Regions from separate parts of the Rhodococcus sp. NPDC056960 genome, predicted to be linked through region 3. Evidence: riboswitches for the same ligand, from Rfam matches in the RefSeq annotation. Region 3 holds a riboswitch; each other region holds the start of a gene.
What was found. A riboswitch is a leader RNA that binds a small molecule or an ion and turns the genes downstream of it on or off. The one in region 3 is predicted to bind glycine.
Positions count from the first base shown of each region.

Region 1 (5,508 bases), on a different contig from region 3:
GCAGATTGAGGTGGCTCACGTCGCCGCCGAACCGGCCGGGACGGGCCAGCCCCACGAGGGCGTTGAGGTTCGCTCCGTCGACATACACCTGGCCGCCGGCGTCGTGGACGGCGGCGCAGATGTCGGCGATCTCGTGCTCGTACACACCGTGCGTCGAGGGGTAGGTGATCATGATCGCCGCGAGACGCTCCGCGTGGTCGGCGATCTTTGCCCGTAGATCGTCCAGATCGACGTCACCGTTCGGGCGGCAGGCGACGACCTCGACGCGCATCCCGGCCATGACCGCGGACGCGGCATTCGTGCCGTGGGCGCTCGACGGGATGAGGCAGGTGTCGCGGTGGTCGTCGCCGCGGCTGAGGTGGTAGTTGCGGATCGCGAGCAGTCCCGCGTACTCGCCCTGGCTTCCGGCGTTCGGCTGCAGACTCACCGCGTCGTACCCGGTGACGGCCACGAGCCAGTTCTCGAGGTCCTTGATGATGCGGAGGATGCCCGGAGTGTCCCCGGTCGGCGCGAACGGGTGCAGTCCTGCGAACGCGGGCCAGGTGATCGCTTCCATCTCGGCCGTGGCGTTGAGTTTCATCGTGCACGAGCCGAGCGGGATCATGCTGCGGTCGAGCGCAATGTCCTTGTCGGACAACGCCCGCAGGTAGCGCAGCATGGCCGTCTCGGTCCGGTAACGCGTGAATGCCTCGTGCTGGAGGTAGTCGGATCCGCGGAGCTGCGCGTCCGGCACCGCCGTGCCCGTGGCCGCGACCACGGCGCCTTCGCCGCCGAACGCCGCCAGCACGTGGGCGACGTTCTCCGCGGTGGTGGCCTCGTCGCACGCGACGGCGACGTGATCGGCGTCGACGAGCCGCAGGTTGATGCCGGCGTCCTTCGCCTTCACCACGACATCCGACGCGCGGCCGTCGACCCGCACGAGAATCGTGTCGAAGAAGTGCTCGTGGACGACGATGGCCCCGGTCTTGCGGAGTGCGGCAGCCAGGGAGTGTGCCGTATTCGCGACGCGCAGCGCGATCGCCTTCAGCCCCTCGGCGCCGTGGTAGCTGGCGTACATGGCCGCGAGAATCGCCAGCAGCACCTGGGCGGTACAGATGTTCGACGTGGCCTTCTCACGACGGATGTGCTGCTCGCGGGTCTGCAGCGCCAGCCGGTAGGCCTTGTCGCCGTCCGCGTCGACGGAGACGCCCACCAGACGGCCGGGGAGTTGCCGCGCGTGCTTGGTGTGCACGGCGAGGTAGCCGGCGTGCGGGCCGCCGAAGCCCATCGGGACACCGAATCGCTGGGTGGTGCCGAAGCAGGCGTCCGCACCGATCTCGCCGGGCGGGGTGAGGAGGGTGAGCGACAGCAGGTCGGCACCGACGGCGACCAGCGCGCCGCGCTCGTGGGCGGCGGCGATCACGTCGGTGTAGTCGACGATGCGGCCGGACGCCCCTGGCATCTGTCCGAGGACCCCGAAGAAGTCGCCGTCCGGCAGTCCGGCAGACAGGTCGGTGACGACGATCTCGATGCCCAGCGGCTCGGCGCGGGTCTCGACGACGGCGAGGGTCTGCGGGAACAGGTCCGCGTCGACCACAAATCGCGGCGACTTGCTCTTGCTCGCGCGGCGCAGCAACGTCATCGCCTCGGCGGCGGCGGTGGCCTCGTCGAGCATCGACGAATTGGCGACCTCCATGCCGGTCAGGTCGGCGACCATCGTCTGGAAGTTGAGGAGGGCCTCGAGGCGGCCCTGACTGATCTCGGGCTGGTACGGCGTGTAGGCGGTGTACCAGGCCGGGTCCTCGATGATGTTCCTGATCAGGACCGGCGGGGTGAGGGTGTCGTAGTAGCCGAGACCGATCATCGACGTCGCCACGGTGTTCTGGGCGGCGAGCGCGGACAGTTCGGCGAGCGCTTCGTGCTCGGAGACTGGGGTGGGCAGGGCGTCGAGACCGTCGGCGATGCCACCGGTGACACCGTCCAGGATGACGGCGGGGACGGCCTTCGCGGCGAGATCGTCGAGCGAATCGGCTCCGACCAGTTCGAGAATGTGCGCGAGTTCCGCAGCGTTCGGGCCGACATGACGATCGGCGAATGTACGGCTTCCAGCGTCGATCACGACAACTCCCAAGCAGTTCGGAGGATCAGGACACGCCCCGCGTCAGCGGAACGTCCCTCCCCCTCTGTCGCCTGCTCTCGTCGAGCGCCTGAGAGATTCGGTACCGTCGTTCGCGTGCGACGACGGCCCTTTCCCCGTGGGCGGGTGGGTGCTCCCACCGCTTTCCAGAGACGTCGGAGCCCGCACGGTCCTGTCTGCCTGAGAGATTGACGGGGAGGTGTTGCTCCTTCGGCGCCCGAACTCCCGCACACACTGTTTCTGTGCATGCAGTGCCCGGAACTCTCCCGCACGGCGTCGACGCACCGCCAGTCTATGTCACCGCTGGCGATGGCGGCGCAGGCAGCGCCGCGCCCGGACGGATGTGACCTACCCCGTCTTGCGGCTCGCGCGGTTCTTGCGCCGCGACGCGAGTTCGTCCTCCGGGCTCTGCTCACTCGCGCCGCCGTCGGCCCGCTCGGCCGGGAAATCGGCGATGGTGCCGGTCAGTTCGCGCATCGCACCGCTGACCGCGATGCCGAACACACCCTGCCCGCCCTGCAGCAGATCGACGACCTCTTCGGCGGACGTGCACTCGTAGACGGTGGTCCCGTCCGAGAAGAGTGTGATCTTCGCCAAGTCCCGTACTCCGCGCTTCCGGAGGTGGTCGACGGCCACGCGAATGTTCTGCAAGGATATTCCGGTGTCGAGCAGACGCTTGACGATCTTGAGAACGAGGATGTCTTTGAACGAGTACAGCCGCTGGCTTCCCGAACCCGCTGCGCCGCGAATGGACGGCACCACGAGGGATGTGCGCGCCCAGTAATCGAGCTGGCGGTACGTGATTCCCGCGATCTGGCAGGCGATGGGGACGCGGTATCCGACGAGGTCGTCGGGCACGGAATCGTCGGGGAAGAGGCCCGGCTGGATCTCTTCGGAGCTGAACTCGGGCTCGGCAACGACGTCGCCGGGCGCAAGATTCAGCGCATTCTCCTGCGGCCGATCTCCCACTGACTACTCCCTCTCGCATGTTGCACTGAACCCGACGATCAGTGCGCCTGTGACGCGCGTCGCCAGTGTCCGCGGCGAACCGCAGCACATCGCGCGGCGTGAACGCCACCAGTGACATCGAGCAAGTCCGTACCCTGAACCTACTCAGCGTACGCCCGATGCAATCTGCAGGGCAGAAAATCACTGCACTGAACGCTATGACTCCGAGGAGACCGGGTCAACGCAACGCGCCGGAAGAACCTCAACGGATACTGCGCGCCGAGGCTCGTCCGCAGGGTGGAAGCTAGCCGTCAGTGGCCTTGAAATCGTCCGGCGACACGGACTCGAGGAATTCTTTGAATTTCTCGACCTCGTCTTCGCGCTCGTCCGGCATGACCAGACCGGCCTCGGTGAGGACCGCCTCCTCCGCGAAGATCGGCACGCCGATCCGCAGTGCGATGGCGATGGAATCGGACGGCCGGGCAGAGACCCGGGTGTTCTGGTCGAACACGAGGTCGGCGTAGAACGTACCCTCGCGGAGGTCGACGATGCGAACCTCCTTCAGGGTGCGTCCGAAGGCTTCGATCAGGTTCTTGATCAGGTCGTGGGTCAGCGGGCGCGCCGGCTCGACCCCCTGCTGTTCGAGCGCGATCGCGGTGGCCTCGGTCTGACCGATCCAGATGGGGAGGTACCGCTCGCCGTCGGTTTCACGCAACAGCAGAACAGGCTGACTCTGAGGCTGTTCGACACGAACTCCGATCACGTGCATTTCGCTCATCGCGTCTGCCTCCACCCTGCAATGGTCCGTCCGCGGCACACAATGCCGTACCAGGATTCTATTCGATTCGTGTCTGCTCTTCGACCGTACAGCCGTTCGAGCGCAGCGTCGTTGGGAAGTGTTCTCGGTGGGTGAACTCACTCACCGATCGAGCGCACCCCGGACTGCGGACTTCACCAGGCACGTGTGCAACGTGAGGGACAACGCGGCGAGTTCGCGCACCATCTCCTCGGCGCGATCCCGCGCACCGGCGTCGCGGCCCTTGGCCACCGGGCCGGCGATCTGCGCGACCAACCCGGCCTCACGGTCGGCCGCCAGTTTGAACGCACGCAGATGCCGCACCTCGAGCCCGAACTCGGACATGGCCCTCGCGGTGCGCGCCAGTGTCACTGCATCCTCGTCGAAGAACCCCGCCGGTCCGGGAACGACCAGTCCCCCACGGGTCAGTTCGCCGAGGAACTTCTCGTCGATCCCGGCCCGCGCGATCAGATCGTCGCGGCTGATCCGCACCTCGCGGTCGGTGCGGAACTCCTCGGGCGACACCTCACCGGGCGCCACGGTGAGCGTGCGCGGCCGGCGCGGCGACGAATCGCCGGCGCCGACCGTGGCCACACCTCTGTCGATGGCCTCGAGCTGCTCCTTGATGACCTTCAGCGGCAGATACTGATCGCGCTGCGCGGTAAGGACGTAGCGCAGTCGTTCACAGTCGGCGATCGAGAAACGCCGATACCCCGAGGGAGTGCGCTGCGGGCTGATGAGACCCTCGGCTTCGAGGAATCGGATCTTCGAGATCGTCACATCAGGAAAATCGGGGCGCAGTCGATCCAGCACCGAGCCGATCGACATCCCCGACTGCGCCTGCTGCTGCCGCACTGCGGTCATTGGCTACCCGCACCAGCTGACGTCTCACCGATCTGCGAACCACCGGCCGTGGTGCGGGGGCCGGTCAGGAAGACCAGTCGGAACTTCCCGATCTGGACCTCGTCACCGTTGGCCAGCACAGCCGAATCGACCGGCTCCCGGTTGACGTAGGTGCCGTTGAGGCTGCCGACGTCGACAACCTGGAACTCGTCGTCCTCCTGGCGGAACTCCGCATGACGACGGCTGACCGTCACGTCGTCGAGGAAGATGTCGCTGTCCGGGTGCCGTCCCGCCGACGTCGTCGGCTGGTCGAGCAGGAAGCGCGACCCGGCGTTCGGGCCACGCTTGACGACGAGCAGAGCAGAGCCCGCGGGCAGTCCTTCCACACCCGACACCGGGGCCTCCGGAGCCTGTGTTGCCGAGGAGCTGTCGAGCTCATTGAGAAAGTCCGCGCGGAAGACCGACGTGGTTTCCGCCGGCGACTCCCCATAGACCGCGTCGTTGCCGTTCTCGCTCACCGTTTCTCCTCCTAGTTCGATCATCCAGCAATATTCGCTGGACTACGCAATGCCACTCGGTACTACATAATTCGGTTCCCGTGCACATTAACTTCTGTGCAAACTCCCACGATCACATTCAAACTACGGACCTGCGCCCCGACACGGCACATGCGTTCACTTCGACCGTACCCTGCGCACGCCGGTGCGTGTAGTGAGACAGGCCGCCAGCACATTACGAACCGGTATTCCGACAGCGGATTTCTCCGGCAACCCGGTTTTCCGGGCTGTCGGCGCGGTCCACCGCC
Region 1 covers NZ_JBHURF010000046.1:3,956-9,463, forward strand. The annotation lists gene gcvP (aminomethyl-transferring glycine dehydrogenase) at 1-2,098, opposite strand, end outside; glycine riboswitch at 2,274-2,395, opposite strand; gene ACFTWF_RS41825 (MerR family transcriptional regulator) at 2,465-3,085, opposite strand; gene ACFTWF_RS41830 (bifunctional nuclease family protein) at 3,369-3,842, opposite strand; gene ACFTWF_RS41835 (MerR family transcriptional regulator) at 3,984-4,724, opposite strand; gene garA (glycogen accumulation regulator GarA) at 4,721-5,221, opposite strand.
Region 1: another riboswitch for glycine. It lies ahead of gcvP (aminomethyl-transferring glycine dehydrogenase); the one in region 3 lies ahead of cycA (D-serine/D-alanine/glycine transporter).

Region 2 (5,508 bases), on a different contig from region 3:
TTCGGTGAGCACCGCGTCGGCGGCGTCCTCGTTGATCGGGTCGATGGCGTGCGTCGCTCCGAGCTCGAGGGCGAGTTCGCGACGCTCGGCGATGGGCTCGACGATGAAGATCTTCGAGGCGCCGGCGGCTTGTGCGAGTGCGACAGAGGCCAGCCCGATGGGTCCGCCGCCGAACACCGTCACCGCACCACCGGGCTTGAAGCCACCGCCCCGGGTGAACATGCCCTCGTACGCGACGCTGGTCGGTTCGGTCAGGGCGCCGACCTCGAGGGTGGTTTCCTCGTCGCCGTATCGGTCGAGGACTGCGTCCAGGGGCCAGCAGAAGCGGGCGTCCACCTTGACGTACTGGGCGAAGCCGCCGTTGACGGTGAAGCCGAGGTCTTCGATGTTGCGGCACTGGTTCCAGTACCCGCCGCGACATTCGCGGCAGTTGCCGCACCACTGGATTTCCTCGACGGCCACGAGTCCGCCGACACGCAGTTCGGTGACATCCTTGCCGGCGGCGACGATCTTGCCTGCGAACTCGTGCCCGGTGATGACCGGGGCCTTGAGGTGGTACGGGAGCAGCATGTACCCCTCGTCGTCGGTCTCGAACATGTGCACGTCCGAGCCGCACAGCCCGCAGGCACCGACCTCGACGACGACCTCGGTGGGACCGGGTTCGCCGGGGTCGGCGATCGTCCGGAGGTCGACCGACGGGTTACGGTACGCATCGCTGGCGATGCGGGCCCACTGGCGTTCTGCGTCGCGGTCCGAGATGCGTGCAGATGCACGCGGGGCCCACTCGGCTTCGAGAACTACTGCTTTCATCGGTGCCTCCGATCGATCGTGTTCACTCGCGGATGGTTGAGTATGCGGCTATCAGGCGGTGGGGTTCTTGTGTTGGAAGATGTTGTGGCCGAACGAGGTAACGACGGCATCCTTACCGATGGGCATAGCTACCTCCTGTGGGGGTGGGGATGGATGCCTCCGCCAGGGCGGCGGGCAGTGCGTGATGGGCACGGCTGTCGAGCAGAGGAACGAAATCTGCAAGTATGTGGTCGATGAAGGCGGGATCGTTGATGTGGACGTCGAGTTTGGTCAGTTCGATGGATGGCTCGAGGCGCGATTCGAGCACCGTGGTGAAGGCGCGGTCGGCTTCCGGGTCCCAGAAGACCTGGCCCGGCGCGTTGGGCACCGACAAGCCCGCGGTGGGGACGTACACCCGGGTCGGACCGACACTGTTGTTGGCCTTTGCCGCGAATGTCTCTGCTACCCTCATCATTTCGGATGTGGTGAGCCGCACCAGCGTGAGTTCGGGGTTGTGCCCGAAGTAGGTGCGTCCCGGAAATTGTCGTTGGGTGTCGGCCAGCTTGCCGCAAGTGATGAAGTCGACGCAGCCCGGAACGAGCACCTGAGGGAGTCCGGCCTTGCCGGCCGCCTCCATCCGGTGGGGACCGGGATCCATCAGGCCGCCGATGAGGTGGCCGCTCAGTTCCGTGGTCGTGAAATCGATGACCGCATCGACCTGGCCCGCTTGGACAGCGTTCTCGAGTGCCCGGCCACCGGTGCCGTTGGCGTGGAAGGCGACGAAGCCGAAGCCTTTGTCTTCGAGGTGTTTCTGGGCCCGCTCGAGAGCGGGTGTGGTGTTGCCGTTCATCGACACCGCCACGGTGGTCGGACGCTGACCGGCACTGACGGTCGGCGCGGCGGGCGCGGCGGCGGCCGCGGCACCGACGATGTAGCCGGCGGCCGATCGGTAGATCTCGCTGGTCACCGAGTTGATGCCGATGATGTCGGCGACCGAGTGCAGAACGGCGATGTCGCTGATTCCGACGTAGGGGTCGAAGGTCCTGTTTCCCGAGGCCAGCGGCGAGACGATGAGTTTGGGAAAGCCGAAGGGCAGGTGCTGCAGGGCAGGGCCGGCGATGTGCGTCCCGGCCCCTCCCATGCACACCGCGCCGTCGATCTCGACTTCGGCGACCATCGTGCTCAGGAGGCGACTGACTCCCGACCGCAGGGCACTGACGGCCTCACCGCGCGGTAGTTCACTGATCGCGGCGATCGAACTTCCCGCCGCGGCGGCGACCGTTGCCTGGTCGATGAAGCGGCGAGTGCCGATCACCGCGTCCGAGGGACGCTGCGCCGTCCGAGCCGATGTGTCGAGCATGATGGCGATCCCACCGAGCCGCTCGATCTCATCACTGAGGGCTCCGAGTTCAGCGGCCTTGGTGTCGAAAGTGCCGATGACCACGACGGTCGGAGCCGCTTCGCTCCTCGCGGCGCCGGGCCGCCTTGCGCTTGTCATGAGAAGAACGTTAGACGTGTCTGCCGAACAAATCAAGAGTGTTTGGCAATTTTTGATCGGCATTCCGAACGAACTAATGTCTTGTTCGGGGTTTCGATCGGAAATCCGCTCGATCCGGACGCTGGAGACTGAGGCCGGTCACCGGGGCGTACTTCAGGTTCGTCGTGCGCGCCTGAGCGTTGCGGACCTCGAGACGCAGACGTTTGCGGCCGTCGCTGGTCACTGCCATGGCGATTCCTCGGGTTGTGATCGGAATGCCGAACAGCGTGGGCGGTTGCCCGACGCTCGTTCCCCAGAGTGCCGCACCGTACCCGCGAACACAAGAACAGATCGCCTCAAATGAGCGGAATTCCGTACAATTTTCTCGATTGTTACCAATTGGCGTGCGGAACTCCGAACATTGTGGGTACAGTGACGGGGCGCACAACAACTGCACATGCCGTTCGATGCGTGTCAGGAGATGCCCTGCCGAGGCGGGGCCGCCGTAGGAGCAAGTTCCTCCCCGGGAATCTCTCAGGCCCAGTACTGATACGCAGAGGCAACTCTGGAGAAAGCGTCGCGAACGCTTACCGAACGTGAAGAGCGACCCAATGCTGTTGGGGTGCATAATCTCTCAGGTGACAGGACAGATCGGGGAGGGCCGCGCTCTGCGCTCGACGTCGAGTCGAGCAGAACCGACCATTGGAGGTCCTCCGTGTCCCATCCCGACATCGCACCCGCGTTCCAAGACCGGCACATCGGCCCGTCCGAGACCGAGATCGCGCAACTGCTCGAGGTCCTCGGATACGACTCCCTCGACGCCCTCGTCTCGCGTGCCGTCCCTTCCCAGATCCGGACCGCGCGACCGCTGAACCTGCCTGCCGCCCGCGCGGAACAGGAGGTGCTGGCCGACCTACGGACGATCGCCGGCAAGAACCGGCCGCGGGTGCAGATGATCGGCCTCGGCTATTACGACACCATCACTCCCGCCGTTCTGCGTCGCAACATCCTCGAGGCGCCGGGCTGGTACACCTCGTACACCCCGTACCAGCCGGAAATCTCCCAGGGCCGACTCGAGGCACTGCTGACCTTCCAGACCGTCATCGAAGAGCTGACCAGCCTCCCGGTCGCGGGTGCCTCGCTCCTCGACGAGGCCACCGCCGTCGCCGAGGCCGTCCTGCTGATGCGCCGCGCCGACAAGACCGCCTCGAACCGAGTCCTCGTCGACGCCGGCTGCTTCCCGCAGACGCTGTCCGTTCTGCGCGGCCGAGCCGACGCCGTCGGCATCGAGCTGGTCGTGACCGACCTCGACCGCGGCCTGCCCGACGGTGACTTCTTCGGCGTCGTCTACCAGAATCCGTCGGTCACCGGCGGGGTGCGGGATCTGAGCGAGTCGATCGCCGAGGCGCACCGGCGGGGCGCCCTGACCACGGTGGCCACCGACCTGCTCGCGCTGACCCTGGTCACCTCCCCCGGTGAGCAGGGGGCGGACATCGCCGTCGGGTCGGCCCAACGGTTCGGTGTTCCGCTGTTCTTCGGCGGCCCGCACGCCGGATTCGTCTCCGTCCGCACCGGTCTCGAACGCATGCTGCCGGGCCGGTTGGTCGGAGTGTCCAAGGACGCCGACGGCACACCGGCATACCGGCTGGCGCTGCAGACGCGCGAGCAGCACATCCGCCGCGACAAGGCGACCAGCAACATCTGCACCGCCCAGGCTCTGCTGGCGAACGTGGCCGCGATGTACGCCGCCTATCACGGCGCCGAGGGACTGCGCGCGATTGCCCGGCGGGTGCACTCGCACGCCGCGCACCTGACCGCGGGACTGCACGCCGCGGACATCGAGACCCTGCACTCGAACTTCTTCGATACCGTCGTCGCCCACGTCCCGCACCGGGCCGGTGTCATCGTCCGCGCCGCCAACGCGGACGGCATCAACCTGCGCTACATCGACGCCGACCACGTCGGGGTGTCCTGCGACGAGCACACCACCGGCGAGATCGTCGAGCGGGTCCTGGCGGCCTTCGGTGCGGCCCTGGCTCCCGTCAACACCTCCTACCTTCCGCCGACACTGGCCCGGACCTCGGCGTTCCTCCAGCACGAGGTGTTCCGGCGCTACCGCTCGGAAGCGGCGATGCAGCGATTCCTGCGCAAGTTGTCCGACAAGGACCTCGCCCTGGACCGGACGATGATTCCGCTCGGCTCGTGCACCATGAAGCTCAACTCCGCGGTGGAGATGGAGCCGATCAGCTGGCCGGAGTTCGCCGGTATCCACCCCTTCGCGCCGGCCGACCAAACCGAGGGCTATCGCGAGCTCACCGATGACCTCGAACGGTGGCTGAGTGAGATCACCGGCTACGACCGGGTTTCGCTGCAGCCGAACGCCGGCTCCCAGGGGGAGTTCGCGGGCCTGCTCGCCATCCACGGCTATCACACCGCCAACGGTGACACCGACCGCACCGTCTGCCTGATTCCGCAGTCCGCGCACGGAACCAACGCAGCCTCCGCGGTGCTCGCCGGCATGCAGGTGGTGGTTGTTGCGACGGCCGCCAACGGCAACATCGACCTCGACGATCTACGCGCCAAGATCGCCCGGCACAGCGGCGAGATCGCCGCCATCATGCTCACCTACCCCTCTACCCACGGTGTCTACGAGAACGATGTCCGCACCGTGTGTGAACTCGTCCACGACGCCGGTGGGCAGGTATACATCGACGGGGCCAACCTCAATGCACTGGTCGGCCTGGCCCGGCCGGGCGAATTCGGTGGCGACGTCTCACACCTGAACCTGCACAAGACCTTCTGCATCCCGCACGGTGGTGGCGGTCCCGGTGTGGGACCGGTCGCCGTGCGAGAGCATCTGGCCCCCTTCCTGCCGTCCGACCCGCTCGCGGCCGATCCCGCCGGCCCCCCGGTCTCCGCGGCGAACTACGGCTCCGCCGGCATCCTGGGCCTACATCGCGCTGATGGGACCGGACGGACTCACCCGGGCCACCGAAACCGCAGTGCTGTCGGCCAACTACCTCGCCGGCGCGCTCGCGCCCTATTACCCGGTGCTCTACACCGGCGACGGGAATCTGGTCGCACACGAATGCATCCTCGATCTGCGGGCCCTGACCAAGCAGACCGGTGTGACCGCCGAAGACGTGGCCAAGCGGCTGATCGACTACGGCTTCCACGCCCCGACCCTGTCGTTCCCGGTCAACGGAACCCTGATGGTCGAACCCACCGAATCGGAAAACCTC
Region 2 covers NZ_JBHURF010000027.1:76,968-82,475, reverse strand. The annotation lists gene iolM (scyllo-inosose 3-dehydrogenase) at 1-810, opposite strand, end outside; gene ACFTWF_RS34525 (Tm-1-like ATP-binding domain-containing protein) at 923-2,287, opposite strand; gene ACFTWF_RS34520 (hypothetical protein) at 2,361-2,516, opposite strand; glycine riboswitch at 2,732-2,825, shown strand; partial or broken gene gcvP (aminomethyl-transferring glycine dehydrogenase) at 2,997-5,508, shown strand, end outside.
Region 2: another riboswitch for glycine. It lies ahead of gcvP (aminomethyl-transferring glycine dehydrogenase); the one in region 3 lies ahead of cycA (D-serine/D-alanine/glycine transporter).

Region 3 (5,508 bases):
AGCTTTCCCCGACGACCGTAGCTACACCGACGACCACGAGTGGGTCCTGATCGCGCCGGGCGACGCCCTCCCCGACGAACCCGTCCGCGTCGGCATCACGTCCGTCGCCGTCAATTCGCTCGGCGAACTCGTCTTCGTCGATCTGCCCGAAGTCGGCGCCACCATCGTCGCCGGCGAAGCATGCGGCGAGGTCGAATCGACCAAGACCGTCTCCGAGCTGTACCCGCCGGTCAGCGGTCGCGTGACCCTGATCAACACCGCCGCCGTCGACGACCCGGGCCTGGTCACCTCCGACCCGTACGGGGAGGGCTGGCTGTTCGCCGTCCAGCCGTCCGACGCCGGCGAGCTCCTCACCGCCGCCGAGTACGCCGAGAAGAACGGAGCGAACGCATGAGCGTCCTCAACCGCGACCTCGCGGATTTCGACCCCGATGTGGCCGCACTGATCGGCAAGGAACTCGAGCGGCAGCGCACCGGCCTCGAGATGATCGCGTCGGAGAACCACGCACCGCTCGCGGTCATGCAGGCGCAGGGCTCCGTGCTGACCAACAAGTACGCCGAGGGGTACCCCGGACGCCGCTACTACGGCGGGTGCGAGCACGTCGACTCGATCGAGCAGCTCGCCATCGACCGCGTCAAGGCCCTCTTCGCCGCCGAATATGCCAACGTGCAGCCGCATTCCGGCGCCACCGCGAACGCGTCGGTGATGCACGCGCTGATCAAACCCGGTGACACGATCCTCGGACTCTCCCTCGCCGACGGCGGCCACCTCACCCACGGCATGCGCCTGAACTTCTCCGGCAAGCTCTACAACGTGGCGGCGTACGGGGTGTCCGAGAAGGACTACCTGATCGACATGGACGAGGTCCCGAAGGCGGCGCGCGAACACCGTCCGCAGCTGATCATCGCCGGCTGGTCGGCCTACCCGCGCCAGCTGGACTTCGCCCGGTTCCGGGAGATCGCGGACGAGGTCGGCGCCTACCTGATGGTCGACATGGCCCACTTCGCCGGTCTCGTGGCCACCGGATTCCACCCGTCCCCGGTGCCGCACGCGCACGTCGTGACGTCGACGACGCACAAGACGCTCGGCGGCCCCCGCGGCGGGATCATCCTGACCAACGATGCGGCCATCGCGAAGAAGATCAACTCCGCCGTCTTCCCCGGCCAGCAGGGCGGACCGCTCGAGCACGTGATCGCCGGTAAGGCAACGGCATTCAAGATGGCCGCCGAACCCGCGTTCGCGGAGCGTCAGGAACGCTGCCTCGACGGGGCCAAGGTACTCGCCGAGCGCCTCAGCCGTCCCGACGTCAAGGAAGCCGGAATCAGTGTCCTCACCGGCGGCACGGACGTTCACCTCGTCCTCGTCGATCTGCGGGATGCCGACATCGACGGGCAGCAGGCCGAGGATCGGCTCGACGCGATCGGAATCACCGTCAACCGCAACGCCGTTCCGTTCGATCCGCGGCCGCCGATGGTGACGTCCGGACTGCGGATCGGCACACCGGCACTGGCCGCACGCGGCTTCGGCCGGGACGACTTCGTGACGGTCGCCGACCTGATCGCCCAGGCCTTGGTCGCCCCCGCCGACGCGGACACGACCGCACTGGCCGCCCAGGTTCGCGTCCTCGCGGACAAATACCCCCTCTACCCGGGGCTGTAATGAGCAGGATTCCCGGCGCGATCCGTCCCTCCGCTCCTCACTGCGTTCCTCGCTGCGCTGCGGTACTCGCTGCGATGCTCGGGAAGGATCTCACCTCGTGACCATCAGTGTGTTCGACCTGTTCTCGGTCGGCATCGGCCCGTCCAGTTCGCACACGGTCGGGCCGATGCGGGCGGCGGGCACGTTCGTCGACGAGCTCGGCACACTCGCACTGCTCGGTGACGTCGCCGGTGTTCGCGTCGATCTGTACGGATCGCTCGCGGCCACCGGTGCGGGCCACGGCACCATGTCCGCGATTCTCCTCGGTCTCGAGGGGTACCGACCGGAGACCATCGCCACGGAGGAGATGGAGACGCGGCTGGAGGCGGTGCGGGCGAGTAGGCGCATCCGTCTCGGCGGCGTGGTGGACATCGCGCTCGCGGAAGACGAGATGGTACTGCATCCGCTGACCGTCCTCGACTTCCACCCGAACGCCATGACCCTCACCGCAATCGGTGCGGGCGGCCGCGAACTTCGTGCGCAGACGTACTATTCGATCGGCGGCGGGTTCGTCGTCACCGACGACGAACCGGAGGTGTCCGTCGGCGCTGTCGCGAACACCTTGTCGTTCGGGTCGGCGCGCGAATTGCTGGATCTCACCGAGCACTACGGTCTCACGATCAGCGAGGTCATGCTCGAACACGAACGGGCTCTCCGACCCGAGTCGGAGATCCGGGCGCGGCTTCTGCACATTCGCGACGTGATGGTCGAGTGCCAGCGACGCGGCATCAGCCGGGACGGGTACCTGCCCGGCAGTCTGCGGGTGCGGCGCCGCGCCCGCGGCTGGTACGAGCGGCTGAATGTGGAAGACCCCGAACGTGATCCCGCGTTCGCGGAGGACTGGGTGAACCTGGTGGCCCTCGCCGTCAACGAGGAGAACGCCTCCGGCGGCAGGATCGTCACCGCCCCCACCAACGGCGCCGCCGGCATCATCCCGGCGGTGTTGCACTACGCGGTGCACTACACCCCCGCCGGAAGGTCCGATCCGGACGACACGGCGGTGCGCTTCCTGCTTGCGGCCGGTGCCGTCGGATCCCTGTACAAGGAGCGGGCGTCGATCTCCGGGGCCGAGGTGGGCTGCCAGGGTGAGGTGGGGTCCGCCGCGTCGATGGCCGCCGCCGGTCTCGCCGAGATCCTCGGCGGAAGCCCGGAACAGGTGGAGAACTCGGCGGAGATCGCGATGGAACACAGTCTGGGTCTGACGTGTGATCCCATCGGGGGTCTGGTGCAGATCCCGTGCATCGAGCGCAACGCCATCTCGGCGGGCAAGGCGATCAACGCCGCCCGGATGGCCCTGCGCGGCGACGGAACCCACCGGGTGAGCCTGGATCAGGTGATCGAGACGATGCGGGCCACCGGCGCCGACATGAGTTCGAAGTACAAGGAGACCTCCACCGGGGGTCTCGCCGTGAACGTGTCGGTGAATCTCGTCGAATGCTGACGCACATCTATTGAGGCAGAACGCTATTCACGGTATGGTATGAGGCAGATCACATAACGGAAGAAGCCACTGAGCCGCGGCGGGAGAGTTCCGCCCTCCACCATCTGGATCAGCGGGCGCCGAAGGAGCAAATCCTCCCCGGGAAACTCTCAGGCACCTGTACCGCCGCGGCACGGCACCTCTGGAAAGCGGTCGACTGCAATTCCGGGTCGACTCACCGATGGGGCAAGCGGGTCGTCACTCGCGGAAACTCTCAGGTCGATGACAGAGCGGGGAGGCAGCCCACCCACCGTGGCGTGCCTTGCGCGTCAACGACCACACGGAGTTCCTTTGTCCGAACGAACGAATCCGACCCGTGCCTCCGTCGCCTCACCTCCCGACCCGAGCCCGTCTCCACAGGACAGCGATTCGGGAGGCGCGCATCTCTCGCGCCAGCTGTCCAATCGCCACATCCAGCTGATCGCCATCGGCGGCGCCATCGGCACCGGTCTCTTCATGGGCTCGGGTAAGACGATTTCACTCGCCGGCCCGTCCGTCATCTTCGTCTACATGATCATCGGCTTCATGCTGTTCTTCGTGATGCGGGCGATGGGCGAGATTCTGCTCTCGAATCTGAGCTACAAGTCCTTCTCCGATTTCGCCGGGGACCTGCTCGGGCCGTGGGCGGGATTCTTCACTGGATGGACGTACTGGTTCTGCTGGATCGTCACCGGCATCGCCGACATCATCGCCATCGCCGGCTATGTCACGTACTGGTGGCACGATCTCCCGCTGTGGATCCCCGCTCTCGGCGCGGTCGTACTGTTGATCGCGCTGAACCTGCCCACGGTCAAGGCTTTCGGTGAAACCGAGTTCTGGTTCGCCCTGATCAAGATCCTCGCTATCGGCGGCCTGATCGTCGTCGGACTCGTGATGATCTTCACCCACTTCACGTCACCCGACGGTGCCGTCGCCGGTTTCTCGAACCTGTGGAACGACGGCGGTCTCTTCCCCACCGGCCCGATGGGTTTCGTTGCCGGGTTCCAGATCGCGACGTTCGCCTTCGTCGGTATCGAACTCGTCGGCACGACAGCGGCGGAGGCCAAGGATCCGGAGAAGAATCTTCCCCGCGCGATCAACTCCATCCCCGTGCGCGTCATGTTGTTCTACGTGGTGGCACTCGTCGTCATCATCTCCGTCACGCCGTGGCGTGACATCCTCCCGGACAAGAGTCCGTTCGTCACCATGTTCACCCTGGCGGGTCTGGGCATCGCCGCCTCCGTCATCAACTTCGTGGTGCTGACGTCCGCCGCATCGTCCGCGAATTCCGGCATCTACTCCACCTCGCGGATGGTCTACGGCCTGGCGCAGGAGGGTGACGCCCCGACGCGGTTCGGCACACTGACCCGGCGCCACGTCCCGGCGAATGCCCTGATGCTGTCGGGTGTCTTCCTTCTGGCCGGCGTCGCGATGGTCGCGGCCGGAAACTCGATCATCGCCGCGTTCACCCTGGTGACGACGATCTCCGCGCTGCTCTTCATGTTCGTCTGGTCGATCATTCTGATCAGCTACGTGGTGTACCGCAAGCGTCGCCCGCATCTGCACGCGGCATCGACGTTCCGGATGCCCGGCGGCGTCGTGATGTGTTACGTCGTGCTCGCCTTCTTCGGCTTCCTGATCTGGGCGCTCACCCAGAAGGACGACACCCTGCATGCGTTGCTGGTGACTCCGGTGTGGTTCGCGATCCTCGGCGTGGCATGGTCGATCCTCCGGCGCCGCCCCGGGCACCAGGCCCGCGAAGCGGCGTTCCGCGCGGAGATCGCCGCGACGCACCACGAGTAGGCACACGGTGCCGGGATCCGATCGGGATCCCGGCACCGTGATCATGCAGGTGCGGGTTGCAACAGACCGATCCGGTCGAATCGCTCCGCACGTTCGGAGAGTCGCTGGGCGGTGTCCGTCGCGTCGAGCAGCGACAACTCGCGGTGGAGCACCGCGCCGACGCGCGTACAGAATGCCGCGGATTCCTCTGCCGCGTCGGGATATTCGGGAATCACCTCGTCCACGATGCCGCTCGTGAGGAGATCGGACGACCGGATCCCCTGCCGGGCAGCCATCTCCGGCGCGTGCGCGATGTCGTGGTGCAGAATCGCGCTCGCCCCTTCGGGCGGCAGGGGTGAGAGCCAGCCGTGCCGGGCCGCGAGTACCCGGTCGGCCGGGATCAACGCGAGTGCGCCGCCGCCGGTGCCCTGCCCGAGCAGCAGGGAGATCGTGGGAACGTTGAGGGAGACCATGTCGGCGATGCAGCGTGCGATCTCGCCGGCGAGCCCGCCTTCCTCGGCCTCCTTCGACAACGCCGCTCCCGCGGTGTCGATGACCGTCACCAGTGG
Region 3 covers NZ_JBHURF010000020.1:158,321-163,828, forward strand. The annotation lists gene gcvH (glycine cleavage system protein GcvH) at 1-394, shown strand, start outside; gene glyA (serine hydroxymethyltransferase) at 391-1,659, shown strand; gene ACFTWF_RS29390 (L-serine ammonia-lyase) at 1,757-3,139, shown strand; glycine riboswitch at 3,210-3,314, shown strand; gene cycA (D-serine/D-alanine/glycine transporter) at 3,470-4,960, shown strand; gene ACFTWF_RS29400 (carboxyl transferase domain-containing protein) at 5,002-5,508, opposite strand, start outside.